One region of the Labrys sp. 22185 genome, then DNA from elsewhere that is predicted to be linked to it. Evidence: predicted binding sites of a transcription regulator. Region 1 holds the regulator's gene; each other region holds the start of a gene.

What was found. The regulator PhoB, encoded in region 1, activates phosphate uptake and scavenging genes when phosphate is short. The targets are predictions, from matches to a motif close to TGTCATNNANCTGTCAT.
Region 2: a site for PhoB is predicted at 1,878-1,894, ahead of ACTJKX_RS13410 (alkaline phosphatase D family protein). Genes of this name have one in related genera too.
Region 3: a site for PhoB is predicted at 2,401-2,417, ahead of ACTJKX_RS13100 (esterase-like activity of phytase family protein). Genes of this name have one in related genera too.

What each region holds. Positions count from the first base shown of each region.
Region 1 is NZ_JBQEPH010000009.1:249,294-253,587, reverse strand. It holds gene ACTJKX_RS19615 (RNA polymerase sigma factor) at 1-1,221, shown strand, start outside; gene phoB (phosphate regulon transcriptional regulator PhoB) at 1,370-2,071, opposite strand; gene phoU (phosphate signaling complex protein PhoU) at 2,085-2,804, opposite strand; gene pstB (phosphate ABC transporter ATP-binding protein PstB) at 2,840-3,667, opposite strand; gene pstA (phosphate ABC transporter permease PstA) at 3,664-4,294, opposite strand, start outside.
Region 2 is NZ_JBQEPH010000005.1:334,819-339,112, reverse strand. It holds gene ACTJKX_RS13420 (hypothetical protein) at 1-26, opposite strand, end outside; gene ACTJKX_RS13415 (hypothetical protein) at 238-1,596, opposite strand; gene ACTJKX_RS13410 (alkaline phosphatase D family protein) at 1,938-3,518, shown strand; gene ACTJKX_RS13405 (malonate--CoA ligase) at 3,723-4,294, opposite strand, start outside.
Region 3 is NZ_JBQEPH010000005.1:271,917-276,210, forward strand. It holds gene thiL (thiamine-phosphate kinase) at 1-533, shown strand, start outside; gene ACTJKX_RS13100 (esterase-like activity of phytase family protein) at 702-2,249, opposite strand; gene ACTJKX_RS13105 (sodium-translocating pyrophosphatase) at 2,659-4,294, shown strand, end outside.

The sequences.
Region 1 (4,294 bases):
GAGCTTGCCGAAATCGTGGCGCGACGCAGCTATGGCCGGCTCGTCGCTCTTCTCGCGGCGCGCTCGGGCGACATTGCGGGGGCCGAGGATGCCCTGGCCGACGCCTTTGCTGCGGCCATGGAACATTGGCCGGCGGGCGGCGTGCCCGCCAATCCCGAAGCCTGGCTGCTGACCGCGGCCCGGCGCCGCCAGATCGATGCGGCCCGCCGCGCCAGGCTGCGCGGCGAAAAGGCGGACGAGGTCGGCCGCCATGTCGAGGCCCTCGCCTCGGAGCAGGGCGAGCGGCATGCCGTGCCCGATGAGCGCCTGCGCCTGATGTTCGCCTGCGCCCATCCCTCCCTCGATGCCACCGTGCGTGCGCCCCTGATCCTGCAGGTGATATTGGGGTTCGATGCCGGCGCGATCGCCAGCGCCTTCCTGGTCTCGCCCGTGGCGATGAGCCAGAGACTGGTGCGGGCCAAGGCCAAGATCAAGCAAGCCGGCATCCCCTTCCGCATCCCGGAGCCCGACGAGTTGCCCGGCCGTCTCGACGCGGTGCTGGAGGCCGTTTATGCCGTCTATGCCGAAGGCTGGGCCGATCCGGAAGGGGCTCATGCCCGCGAGCGCAATCTGTCGACGGAGGGTATCTGGCTCGGCCGGCTGCTCGCCTCGCTCCTGCCCGGCGAGCCTGAAGTGCTGGGGCTGCTGGCCCTGATGCTGCACGCCGAAGCGCGGCGGGCGGCGCGCCGCGGCCAGGATGGCGATTATATTCCGCTGGAGCAGCAGGACACCGCGCTCTGGGATGCGGGGCTGATCGAGGAGGCCGAAGCCTTGCTTGCCCGGGCCGGCCAGGTCCGCCAGATCGGCCGCTATCAGCTGGAAGCCGCGCTGCAATCGGCCCATGCCCATCGACGCATCTGCGCGACGACGGACTGGGCCGCGATCGTCATATTGTATGAAGCCCTGGTTCTGCTGACAGCTTCTCCAGTGGCCGCCATCAACCGGGCCGTGGCGCTCGCCCGCCTCATGGGGCCGCAGGCTGGTCTGGCTGCACTTGACGAGGTCGCCGGTGACGGACGCATCGTCGATTACCAGCCCTATTGGGCCGCGCGTGCGGACTTGCTGGTGCGGGCCGCCAGACCGGAGGAGGCCTGCAATGCCTATTTGCGGGCGATCGGCCTGGAGAGCGATCCGGCCATCCGCCACTATCTGCAGGCACGCCTGGCGGATTTGGCGGCGTGACTGCGCGGCGAGGGAGGAGGGCGGATATCGTCGCCCACTCTTGCTCTCTACGTCGCGCAGCCCCTCACCCTCTCCCCGTAGGAACGAGGTGAGGGCGCAACGCAGCCTTGGCGAAGCGGAGCGAGCGGGCAATGCCCACGAAACGCCCTCAGGATTGCTTGGCGAAGGTCTCGTCGAAGGAATAGCCGGCACCGCGCACGGTGCGGATCGGATCGATCTCGCGCGTGCGGTTCATCGCCTTGCGCAGGCGGCCGACATGCACGTCGACCGTGCGCTCGTCGATATAGACGTCGCGGCCCCAGACGCTGTCGAGCAACTGCTCGCGCGCGAAGACGCGTCCCGGTGCCTGCATCAGGAATTCGAGCAGGCGGAACTCGGTCGGGCCGAGGCGGATCTCGCGATTGCCGCGATGGACGCGCTTGGTCTCGCGGTCGAGGGAGATGTCGCCGGCCTTGAGCAGGGAGGCGACGTGATCGGGCTTGGCCCGGCGCAGCAGGGCACGCACGCGGGCCGAGAGCTCGGGCACGGAGAAGGGCTTGACGACATAGTCGTCGGCACCGGTGGCCAGGCCCCGCACGCGTTCGGTTTCCTCGCCGCGCGCCGTGAGCATGATCACCGGCAGGCGCTCGGTTTCCGGCCGCATGCGAATACGCCGGCACAATTCGATGCCGGACAGGCCCGGCAACATCCAGTCGAGCAGAACCAGGTCCGGCACGCTTTCGCGCAGGCGGATCTCGGCGTCGTCTCCGCGTGCGACGCTATCCACCTCATAGCCTTCGGCTTCGAGATTGTAGCGCAGCAGCAGGGTCAGCGCTTCTTCGTCCTCGACGATCAGAACCTTGGGAGGCATGGCCTATCCCTTGTTATTTAGCCGGCACAGGAAGGTCGACGAGATCGGTGCTGTTGTCCGCCTTGGGCCGCTCTCCGGCCGGCGATTCACCGGTCACGAGATAGTGGACCGTCTCGGCGATGTTGGTGGCGTGGTCACCGATGCGCTCGATGTTCTTGGCGCAGAACAGCAGATGGGTGCAGAAGCCGATATTGCGCGGATCTTCCATCATGTAGGTCAGCAATTCGCGGAACAGCGAGGTATACATCGCATCGATCTCGCCGTCCGAGCGCCAGACCGAGAGGGCTTCCTCGACATTGCGCTGGGCGAAGGCGTCGAGCACCTGCTTGAGCTGCTCGAGTACCAGGTCGGCCATGTGGTCGAAACCGCCGAAGAGCTGGGCCGGCTGGGCGTGACTGTGGATGGCCACCACGCGCTTGGCGACATTCTTGCCGAGGTCGCCGATCCGCTCGAGGTCGTTGGCCACCCGCAGGGCCGAGACGATCTCGCGCAGGTCGAGGGCCAACGGCTGGCGCTTGGCGATGATCAGGATGGCTCGGTCCTCGACCTGGCGCTGCAACTTGTCGATCGCGGCGTCGAGATCGATCACCGCTTTGGCGCGCTGGGTGTCGCGCTTGAGCAGGGCTTCGACGCTGTCGGCTACGCTCTTCTCGGCATAGCCACCCATTTCGGCGATCATGTTGCGCAGCTCGCGCAGTTCCTGGTCGAAGGATGTAACGATATGGTCGGACATGCCGCCTCCAAATGAATTCGACGCTGGCCGAGGGATCAGCCGAAGCGGCCGGTGATGTAATCCTGCGTACGGCTGTCGTTCGGGGTGGTGAACATCTTGTTGGTCTGGCCGACTTCGATGAGGTCGCCCAGATAGAAGAAGGCCGTCACATCCGCGCAGCGCGCCGCCTGCTGCATATTGTGCGTGACGATCACGATGGTGAAGTCCCGCTTCAATTCGTCGATCAATTCCTCGATCTTGGCGGTCGAGATCGGATCGAGCGCGGAGGTCGGCTCGTCCAGCAGGACGACTTCGGGCTTCACCGCGATGGTGCGGGCGATGCACAGGCGCTGCTGCTGGCCGCCGGACATGCCGAGGGCCGAAGCGTGCAGGCGGTCCTTGACCTCGTTCCACAAGGCGGCCTTGGTCAGGCACCATTCGACACGCTGGTCCATCTCCGCCTTGGAGATGGATTCATGCAGCCGCACGCCGAAGGCGATGTTGTCGTAGATCGACATCGGGAAGGGCGTGGGCTTCTGGAACACCATGCCGATGCGGGCGCGCAGCACCGCCGGGTCGATCTCCTTGCCGATGACGTTCTGGCCGTCGAGCAGCACGCGGCCCTTGGCGGTCTGCCCCGGATAGAGGTCGTACATGCGGTTGAGCACGCGCAGCAGGGTCGACTTGCCGCAGCCGGAGGGACCGATCATGGCGGTGACCTGCCGGTCGATCATGTCGAGATTGATGGCCTTGAGCGCATGCTTCTCGCCATAATAGAAGTCGAGATTCTCGACCTTGAGCTTCACGGCGGCGGCTGGATCGGCGAGGGGGCGTTCGGCAACCGCGATGGAGGCTTGGGGGGTAGCGGACATGGGAGCACTCATTTCTTGGGAGCGAGCACGAAGCGGGTCAGGATATTGAGCGCCAACACGCCGGCGGTGATGAGGAGGGCGCCGCTCCACGCCACCGAGACGGCCTTGGGATCGGGGTAGGGCGCGAGCTGGTAGATGGCAGCCGGCAAGCTGGCAAAGGCATTGCCGAGATTGAGCGACCAGTTGGAATTGCCGAAGGCCGTGAGCAGCAGCGGTGCGGTCTCGCCGGCGGCGCGGGCCAGGGCCAGCAGGATGCCGGTGACGATACCGGTGCGAGCCGAGCGCCAGGTCACGAAGGTGATGACCTTCCACATCGGCGATCCCAGGGCAAAGGCGGCTTCACGCAGGCTGATCGGCACCAGCGCCAGCATGTCCTCGGTGGTGCGCACGACCACCGGCAGGATGATGATGGCCAGCGCCACCACACCGGCCCAGCCGGAGAACCCGCCCGTCGCCACCACGATCATCTGGTAGACGAACAGGCCGATCAGGATGGACGGCGCCGAGAGCAGGATGTCGTTGATGAAGCGCACCGCATCGGCGAATTTGCTGCCGCGGCCGGCCTCGGCCAGGAAGGTGCCGGCCATGATGCCGATCGGCGCACCGATCAGGAGGGCGAGCAGTACCATGACGAGAGAG
Region 2 (4,294 bases), on a different contig from region 1:
CGCTCAGATTTCTTCAGGAAAATCATAAAATACCCGGTCTGCCATTTGAAAGATTTCGTCCCCTGGAGCAAAGCCATTTGGACGGAAACTCTACTTTGCTCCAGCTCTCTGGTTCGGCGTGTCTTTGCGATTCTTGACGTTTCCGCCAAATCTCCCAACGCTTTGTGCCACAGGTGAAAGCGTGCTGCCTGTGAAATTTTGCTGCAAGCTATGTGTCTGAATCACCAGACAGCGTTGCTACTGGCGCGTTCCGGGCCCAAAGGACTGGCCGTTCACCGTGATCTTGCTCATCTGCCTCTCGAACTCGACATTCCAGATCAACCGGCCATCGGACCCCGTCTTTGCCAGGCCCTTGAGGAAGGCGACCCCCAATGCAGCGCGCCGGGACATGGGATCGGAAACAGCCGCCTTGGCGAGAACTGCGTCTATGGCATCGACACCCGCGGCCGAAATGATAGCCTTGCCTCCTTGCGAGGGGAACATCGACGTCATCCCCTGCCCCTTGATGTCGTAGCCGGAGGCCGTTGCCGTCGCATCAAATGCGAGTGTCGCCCGATTATTGCTGAAGACACGCAACAAAAGAGCATGCATTTCCCCTGGCACCGGCGAGCCGCCCCTGGTAGCCACCTCGATCGCGCCATCGACAAGGCTTTCCAGATCGAGATCTTTCAACCTGGTATCGAGCGTGATCTTCTCCGGCACCAAGATGGCGGCCCAACTGGGTAGCACGGTTCCGGGTACCTGCATGCCGGAAACATTTAAGGTCCCATCCAGGTCGGTATGCTCGACCAGGCCCTCATTCTTCATGGCTGCGTCGATGACGGCGAACTTGATCGGCCCACGAGGCGTGCCCCAACGCAGATTCTCATAGTGCGACTTCAGCGAGGCATTGCTCCAAAGCGGCATGACGCCCTTGGCGAGCGCCTCAATCTCCGCGCGCGTTGCAGTGCCAGGCCCGCGGAGAAACCGATCGGATAGAAAAGCAAAGGCTGTCGTCAATCCAGCCTTCCTCAGGCCCGAAACGGAAAAATCGTGACGAATTCCGTCGACTTTGGTGGTCATCTCCGGTTTCGGCAGCGACGTCGGCAAGGCATCGCCAATCCTGGCGCCGAAGGTTTCGACAAAACTCGATACCTCATAGGATATCCGGCCATCGATGTTTCCGTCCGCCAACGCCGTGCCGGCCAACTTGAGACTGATGAGCCCTGTCTTGCCCTCCCCTCCAAAGACACCGACGGAGTTGGAGGCGGTGCTGCTTTCGCATTGAAGATTGCCCTCCGAAACCAGGAAGGCATCCAGATCGAGCAGGCCTTCGCCGAAACAGTTCACCAAGCGACGCGATCCTTCTTCGCTGAAAAACAAGGCTGGGTTCCTGTAAGTCAGCTCGAGTGTGGATTTGGGAAGTTCGAAGGCAAAGCGTCGCTCTCCCTTCGGCGTGAGCCGGAGGGTGAAAGGCTTCAGGCTGAATGTCATCCCATCGCCGGGCAGGCCGAGCTTGGCACTACCGATGTCGAGTGCGAGATCGTAGCCCTCGCCATCGGGCTTCACGCTGATGACGCCCTTGTCGATCCAGACCTTGCCGAGATTGCGGCCCAAGGCGTCGGTGATCTCCCTGGCGCCGCCATCTGTCGCAGGCCCGGCGACGGCCGGCTTCCCCGGCAAACCGATGGCCAGCATCATACCGGCTAGCAGGGTCGCTCTAACGGTCTTGTGCCAAACGCCGAAACAGCTCGAAGCAACCATCGATTCCCCGATTCACTGGACGAATGCCGACCTTTCCTATGCCACATCACCGGCCGCCTGACTCATGAATCCGTCTGGTGAAAGCGTGGGAACGTTCGATGCCGACAACCCTCTTTATAATTCCTCCAACCATTTGACATGCCACTGTCATGTCGATGGCCAAGAAGGAGCGCATTTCAAGCTGGAGAGTCGCCATGCGCTTCATCGAAAGACCTCTGTCCCGCCGCCGCTTCCTTACCGCAACAGCCGCAACCGGCCTGCTCGGGGCCACGGGCACGTTCGCCATGCCGGGCCTGTCCCGCGCCGCCGACCGCCCCGAAGTTACGGCCGGCCTGCAGTCGGGTGACGTCGCCGGCGACAGGGCGGTGCTGTGGTCGCGCACGGACCGCCCGGCCAATGCGATCTTCGAATGGTCGACGACCGAGAGCTTCAAGACGGTGAACCGGCTGCCGACGGTGACCGCCTCGCCCGAGACCGACTACACCGTGAAGGTCCTGGCCGAAGGCTTACCGGCCGATCAGGAGATCTTCTACCGCGTGCGCTTCCAGGATCTCGCCCATACCAGCGTCGAGAGCGAAGTGGTCACTGGGCACCTGCGTTCGGCCCCGGCAGGACTGCGTGACGTCTCCTTCGTCTGGTCCGGCGACACGGCCGGCCAGGGCTGGGGCATCGATGCCGACCGCGGCGGCATGAAGATCTATTCGGCCATGCTCAAGCACAATCCGGATTTCTTCATCCATTCGGGCGACAACATCTATGCTGACGGCGTGATCAAGCCCGAGGTGAAGCTGCCGGACGGCACCATCTGGAAGAACATCGTCACGCCGGAAAAGTCCAAGGTCGCCGAGACCCTCGACGAATATCGCGGACAGTACAAATACAACCTCGTGGACAAGAACTTCCGCGCTCTCTACCAGCAGGTTCCGGTCATCACCCAGTGGGACGACCATGAGGTGACCAACAACTGGTCGTCCTCCAAGGACCTGCTCAGCGACGATCGCTACAAGGAAAAGTCGATTGCGGCCCTGGCGGCGCGCGCCGCACAGGCCTTCCACGAATATATGCCGATCGCCACCACGCTGGCCGAACCGCGCCGGGTCTATCGCAAGATCCCATACGGCCCGCTGCTCGACGTCTTCATGCTCGACATGCGTACCTATCGCGGCCCGAACGGCGCCAATCTGCAGACCACCGAAGGCGGGGAAGAGGCCTTCCTCGGCGCCGAGCAGCTTGCCTGGCTCAAGCGTGAGCTCGCCAATTCCAAGGCGACCTGGAAGGTGATCGCCGCCGACATGCCGCTGGCTCTGGTGGTGTGGGACAAGGCCGACCAGAAGAAGGGCTTCGAGGCCGTCTCGAACAACGACAATGGCAAGCCGCTCGGCCGCGAGCTCGAATTCGCCGATCTCCTGCGCTTCATCAGGGCGGCCGGCGTCAAGAACACGGTATGGCTGACGGCGGACGTCCACTACACCGCCGCCCATTACTACAACCCGGACAAGGCGGCCTTCCAGGATTTCGACCCCTTCTGGGAATTCGTCTCCGGTCCGCTCCACTCGGGCACGTTCGGCCCCAACGACCTCGACATGACCTTCGGGCCCGAGCTCAAATATGTGAAGGCACCGGAAGGCGGCCAGCAGAACCTGTCGCCCGCGGCCGGCCTGCAATTCTTCGGCCATGTCGCCATCGCCGCCGACACGCGGGTGATGACCGTCACCCTGCGCGACGCCGCCGATGCGGCATTGTGGTCGACGCAGCTCGAGCCGAAGCTGGGTTGAGGCCGAAAACCTTCTCCCCTTGCGGGAGAAGGTGCCGTAGCGTGGTCCCATAAGGACCACGCGTTCAAGTAAAGAACGTGGGGGCGGATGAGGGGTGTTGGCGCATGTCTTGGAAGGTCATGCTTCTCCCCTCATTCCCCTGCCGGGACCTCTAGTCAACTCAAGAGAGTTGACGATACCCGCAGGGGGAGAAGGCCACCATACTCATCCCCGCACGTAAAGATCCTTGTAGGTCGTCTGCAGCACGTTCTTCTGGACCTTGCCCATGGTGTTACGCGGCAACTCGTCGACGAAGAGCACGCGCTTGGGCTGCTTGAACTTGGCAAGGCGCCCCTCCAGGGTCTGGAGGATCGTCCGCTCCTCCACCGTGGCGCCGGGCTTGCGCACCACGACTGCCGTCACCCCCTCGCCGAAATCGGCATGCGGCACGCCGATGACGGCGCTTTCGAACACGCCGGGAATGCCGTCGATCTCCGTCTCCACTTCCTTGGGATAGACGTTGTAGCCACCTGTAATCACCAGGTCCTTGCCGCGCCCGACGATATGGACATAACCATCGGCGTCGATCTTGCCGAGATCGCCGGTGATGAAGAAACCATCCGGCCGAAACTCGGACCTGGTCTTTTCCGGCATGCGCCAATAGCCCTTGAACACGTTGGGGCCCTTCACCTCGATCATGCCGATCTCGCCCTGCGGCAGAGGCTCGCCCGTCTCGGGCTTCACGATGCGCAGGGAGATACCCGGCAGGGGCATGCCGACGGCGCCGGCCACGCGCG
Region 3 (4,294 bases), on a different contig from region 1:
AGCCTCGCGACATCCTCTATGTCAGCGGATCCATCGGCGACGGAGCTCTGGGTCTGCTGGCACGTCGCGGCGCGGCTGCCTTGGCCGGGCTTGCAGAGGTGGAGCGCGATCACCTGGCCAGGCGCTACCTCCTGCCACAGCCGCGCACAGCGCTGGCGCCGGCGGTGCTCGCCCACGCCTCGGCCTCGATGGATATTTCCGATGGCCTCGTCGGCGATCTCGCCAAGCTGCTGAGGGCTTCCGGTGCGTCGGCCGATGTCGAACGCGATGCCGTGCCGCTTTCGCCAGCCGCGCAGGCAGCCTGCAAGCTTGACGCGACGTTGCTGGAAACGGCCCTAACGGGAGGGGACGACTACGAGATCCTCTGCGCCGTGCCTTCCGGGCAACGCGCCGCTTTCGAAGCGGCAGCGCGGAACTCCGGGGTACCAGTCAGCCCGATCGGCGTGGTGACATCGGGTCATCATGTTCCGAGATGGTTCGACAGTGAGGGCAACGACGTCCAGTTCGCCCGAGGCAGTTTCAGTCATTTTTGAGGGGCTGTCCCCCTCCCGATTCGGGAGAGGGAGCCGCAGGCGTTGTGTTCCGCCTTGTTGTCGTGCGCTTCGCCCGACCGTTATCAACCGCGACGCCGATGCTCCCCTCTCCCAGGTTCGGAGAGGGGTCGGGGGTGAGGGCAACTACCCCCACTCTCATCGATGCCCTTATTTCCCTGCCAAGGCCTTGGCCAGATCTTCCGGCAGGGTCAGGCGATAGGCCAGCACCAGCGTGTCGTTGGTGAGGCCGGCGTCGTAGCTCTGACCCTTCATCACGCCTTTCCTGGTGAGGAAGTCGTTGTCGTTGCCGACGAACAGGAAGGCATCGTTCGGCGCAGCCGGGTCGAGGGCGGGCACCAGCGTCATGGCTTCCCATTTTTCCGACAGGGTGAGATCGTTGGACTTGGCATTGTCGATGTTGAGGCCGAACTTGCCGAGCTGGGTGGCGTTCAACAGGTTGACCAGCACCTGGGAGCGGGCAGGGGTAATGGCGGGATCGAGAACATTGCGGTCGTCCTTGGCGGGCGCGATCGGCTTGGTGCCGGTTTCATAGTCCGTGCCGGCCAGATTGGTGGCGCCGCTGGTGTCGACCACCAGGATGGCCTTGAACATCTCCGGATTCTTGCAGTCGCAGCCATGGCCGGCGCCGTCGCGGGCGAGCAGAAGGAAGCGGTGGTCGTCGAGCGCCACCATCTCGCTTTGTGCGGCCGTGCTGTCGATCTTGCCGTCGCCTTTCTTGGAATAGACCGGCAGTTCGATCGAGTAGACGGCCTTGGGGGTCTTGGGCAGCGGGTCCGAGGCGACGTCATAGACGTAGATCCGCGTGGTGGCACGGTTCGCCTGGTTCTTGCCGGCCGAGCTGTCCTGCAGCGCACCGCTTTGCAGCACGGCGTAGAGGGTCTTGCCATCCGGCGTCAGCGAGATCGCTTCCAGGCCCTGATTGTTGCGCCGGCCGGTGTCGGGCGCTTCCATCGAGGTGAAGTTGATCTTGCCCTTCTTGGTGGGAACCAGGGCCGGGCCGGGCGGGATGAGGCCCTTCAGCTTGCCGTCCGGTCCGAACAGATAGACGGCGGCAGCATATTCATCGCCGACATAGAAGCTGCCATCGGAACGATAGGCGATCGACTCGGCGTCGAAGGAGAGGGAGCCGGCGCCAAGCGCTCCGGCCGGCGGTACGGGCAGGGTATAGCCGTTCATTTCGACGGTGTTGTCGGCGGGATCGGCCCCCGTCGTCGGCTTGCCGTCGAGGCCGGTGAGGAAGACGCCCTTGCCGTCGAGCGGCTTCAGTTCGATCTGCGACTGCGAGGTGACGGCGGTAGGCAGGGCAGGGCCGGAATAGGGCGTGAAGGCGAAGTCGAAGGCGAGGACGCGGCCCTGATAGTCAAAGAACAGGCCCTTGTCGGGATTGTTGTAGCCGCGGTCCGGCAGGGAGCGGAGCTGGCCCTTATAGCCGGTGGCGGTCTTGCTCCAGCTCTTGGGATCGATCGCCATGGAGGAGAAGGAGCCGAGCGTATCGCCCTTTTCGTCCTTGAGGTCGGCACTCAGCCGGCCGACGCCGACCAGGCCATGATTGACGAAGCTGCCGCCGGCGAAATCGATCTTCTCTTCGCCCGGGGCGGAAGAAACGAAGGGCTCCTTGATGGCAAGGGGCTCGGCCATTGCCAGCGTCGGCAGAACCGGGAGGGTGGTGAGAAGGATGGTGCGAAGAAGGCGCATGGAAATCTCGCTCGGTGGCCAGAACACAGACGCGCCTCAGCGAAAACGCGTCTTTGCTCCCGGTCATTGTTGTTTCGACGTGTCTTCGCAATTTTCAGCAATATGGCCGAATTGCGAAACGCTTCAGCGTGGACTTCCTTGGCAAGAGCCGATGACAGAGGCGTGACAGTTTTCCGGCGGGTGACGCACCAAGAGGATCTTCGAAAGAACTTGCCGCGAACGCACGGCGTCGGTTGCGCTGCCCGTATGATTTTGGCAGCATCGCGGCAATCCGGACAATCAGACGGCTCCGGTGGGAGGATTCGCCGCACCTGCAATATCCTGACCTTCGATACGAAGGGCAGGGGTCGTTCGTTCGTGCGATTTGTTCAGTGGCTTGTGCGAGTAAAGAACAAGGAACATTTAGTCCATGCTTTCTCTGTGGGTCATTATTGCGTGCGGGGCGCTTTCCCTCGTTTACGGAATCTGGGCATTCCAGTCGGTGATGGCGCAGCCCGCCGGCAACGCCCGGATGCAGGAAATCGCCGGTTTCGTGCGTGAAGGCGCACAGGCTTACCTCAGGCGCCAATACGTCACCATTTCCGGCGTCGGCATCATCATCTTCGCGCTGGTCGCTTATTTCCTCTCGATCCCGAGCGCCATCGGCTTTCTGATCGGCGCAGTGCTTTCGGGTCTTGCCGGCTTCATCGGCATGAACATGTCGGTGAGAGCCAATGTCCGCACGGCACAGGCTGCGATGAACTCGCTGGGGCAGGGGCTCGAAGTCGCCTTCAAGGCCGGTGCTGTCACCGGCATGCTGGTGGCCGGTCTCGCTTTGCTTGGCGTCGCCGTCTACTACTATGTGCTGACCGGCCCGATGCAGCTCTCCTTCGCGGATCCCAAGCAGGCGCGCGAGATCATCGATTCGCTGGTGGCTCTGGGCTTCGGCGCCTCGCTGATCTCGATCTTCGCCCGTCTGGGCGGCGGCATCTTCACCAAGGGCGCCGACGTCGGCGGTGATCTCGTCGGCAAGGTCGAGGCCGGCATTCCCGAGGACGACCCACGCAACCCTGCCACCATCGCCGACAATGTCGGCGACAATGTCGGTGACTGCGCCGGCATGGCCGCCGACCTGTTCGAGACCTATGCGGTCACCGTGGTCGCCACCATGGTGCTCGCGGCGATCCTGTTCGCCGGAACGCCGGTGCTCTCCAACGTGCTGCTCTATCCGCTCGGTATCGGCGCGGCGTGCATCGTCACCTCGATCGTCGGCACCTTCTTCGTCAAGCTCGGCGCCAACCAGTCGATCATGGGCGCGCTCTACAAGGGCTTCATCGCTTCGGCCGTGCTTTCGGTGGCGGGCCTGGCAGTCGCCACGCATTTCCTGATCGGCTGGGGCTCGATCGGCACCATTGGCGGCCATGACGTCACCGGCACCTCCCTGTTCGCCTGCGGCATCGTCGGCCTGGTGGTGACCGGCCTGATCGTCTGGATCACCGAGTACTATACGGGCATCGGCTACCGGCCGGTGCGCGAGATCTCGCAGGCTTCCGTCACCGGTCACGGCACCAACGTCATCCAGGGCCTCGCGGTCTCGCTGGAAGCGACGGCACTGCCCACCATCGTGATCGTCGCCGGTATCGTCGCCACCTACACGCTTGCCGGCCTGTTCGGCACGGCGATCGCCGTGACGACCATGCTGGGCCTCGCCGGCATGGTGGTGGCGCTCGACGCCTTCGGCCCGGTCACCGACAATGCCGGTGGCATTGCCGAAATGGCCGGCCTGCCCAAGGAAGTCCGCAAGTCGACGGATGCGCTCGACGCCGTCGGCAACACCACCAAGGCCGTCACCAAGGGTTATGCCATCGGCTCGGCCGGCCTCGGGGCGCTGGTGCTGTTCGCGGCCTATACCTCGGACCTTGCCTATTTCTCCTCGAATTCGGCCCAGTATCCCTACTTCGCCGGGGTGCAGCCGAACTTCTCGCTGGCCAATCCCTTCGTGGTCGTCGGCCTGCTGCTCGGCGGCCTCATTCCCTATCTCTTCGGCGGCATCGCCATGACCGCCG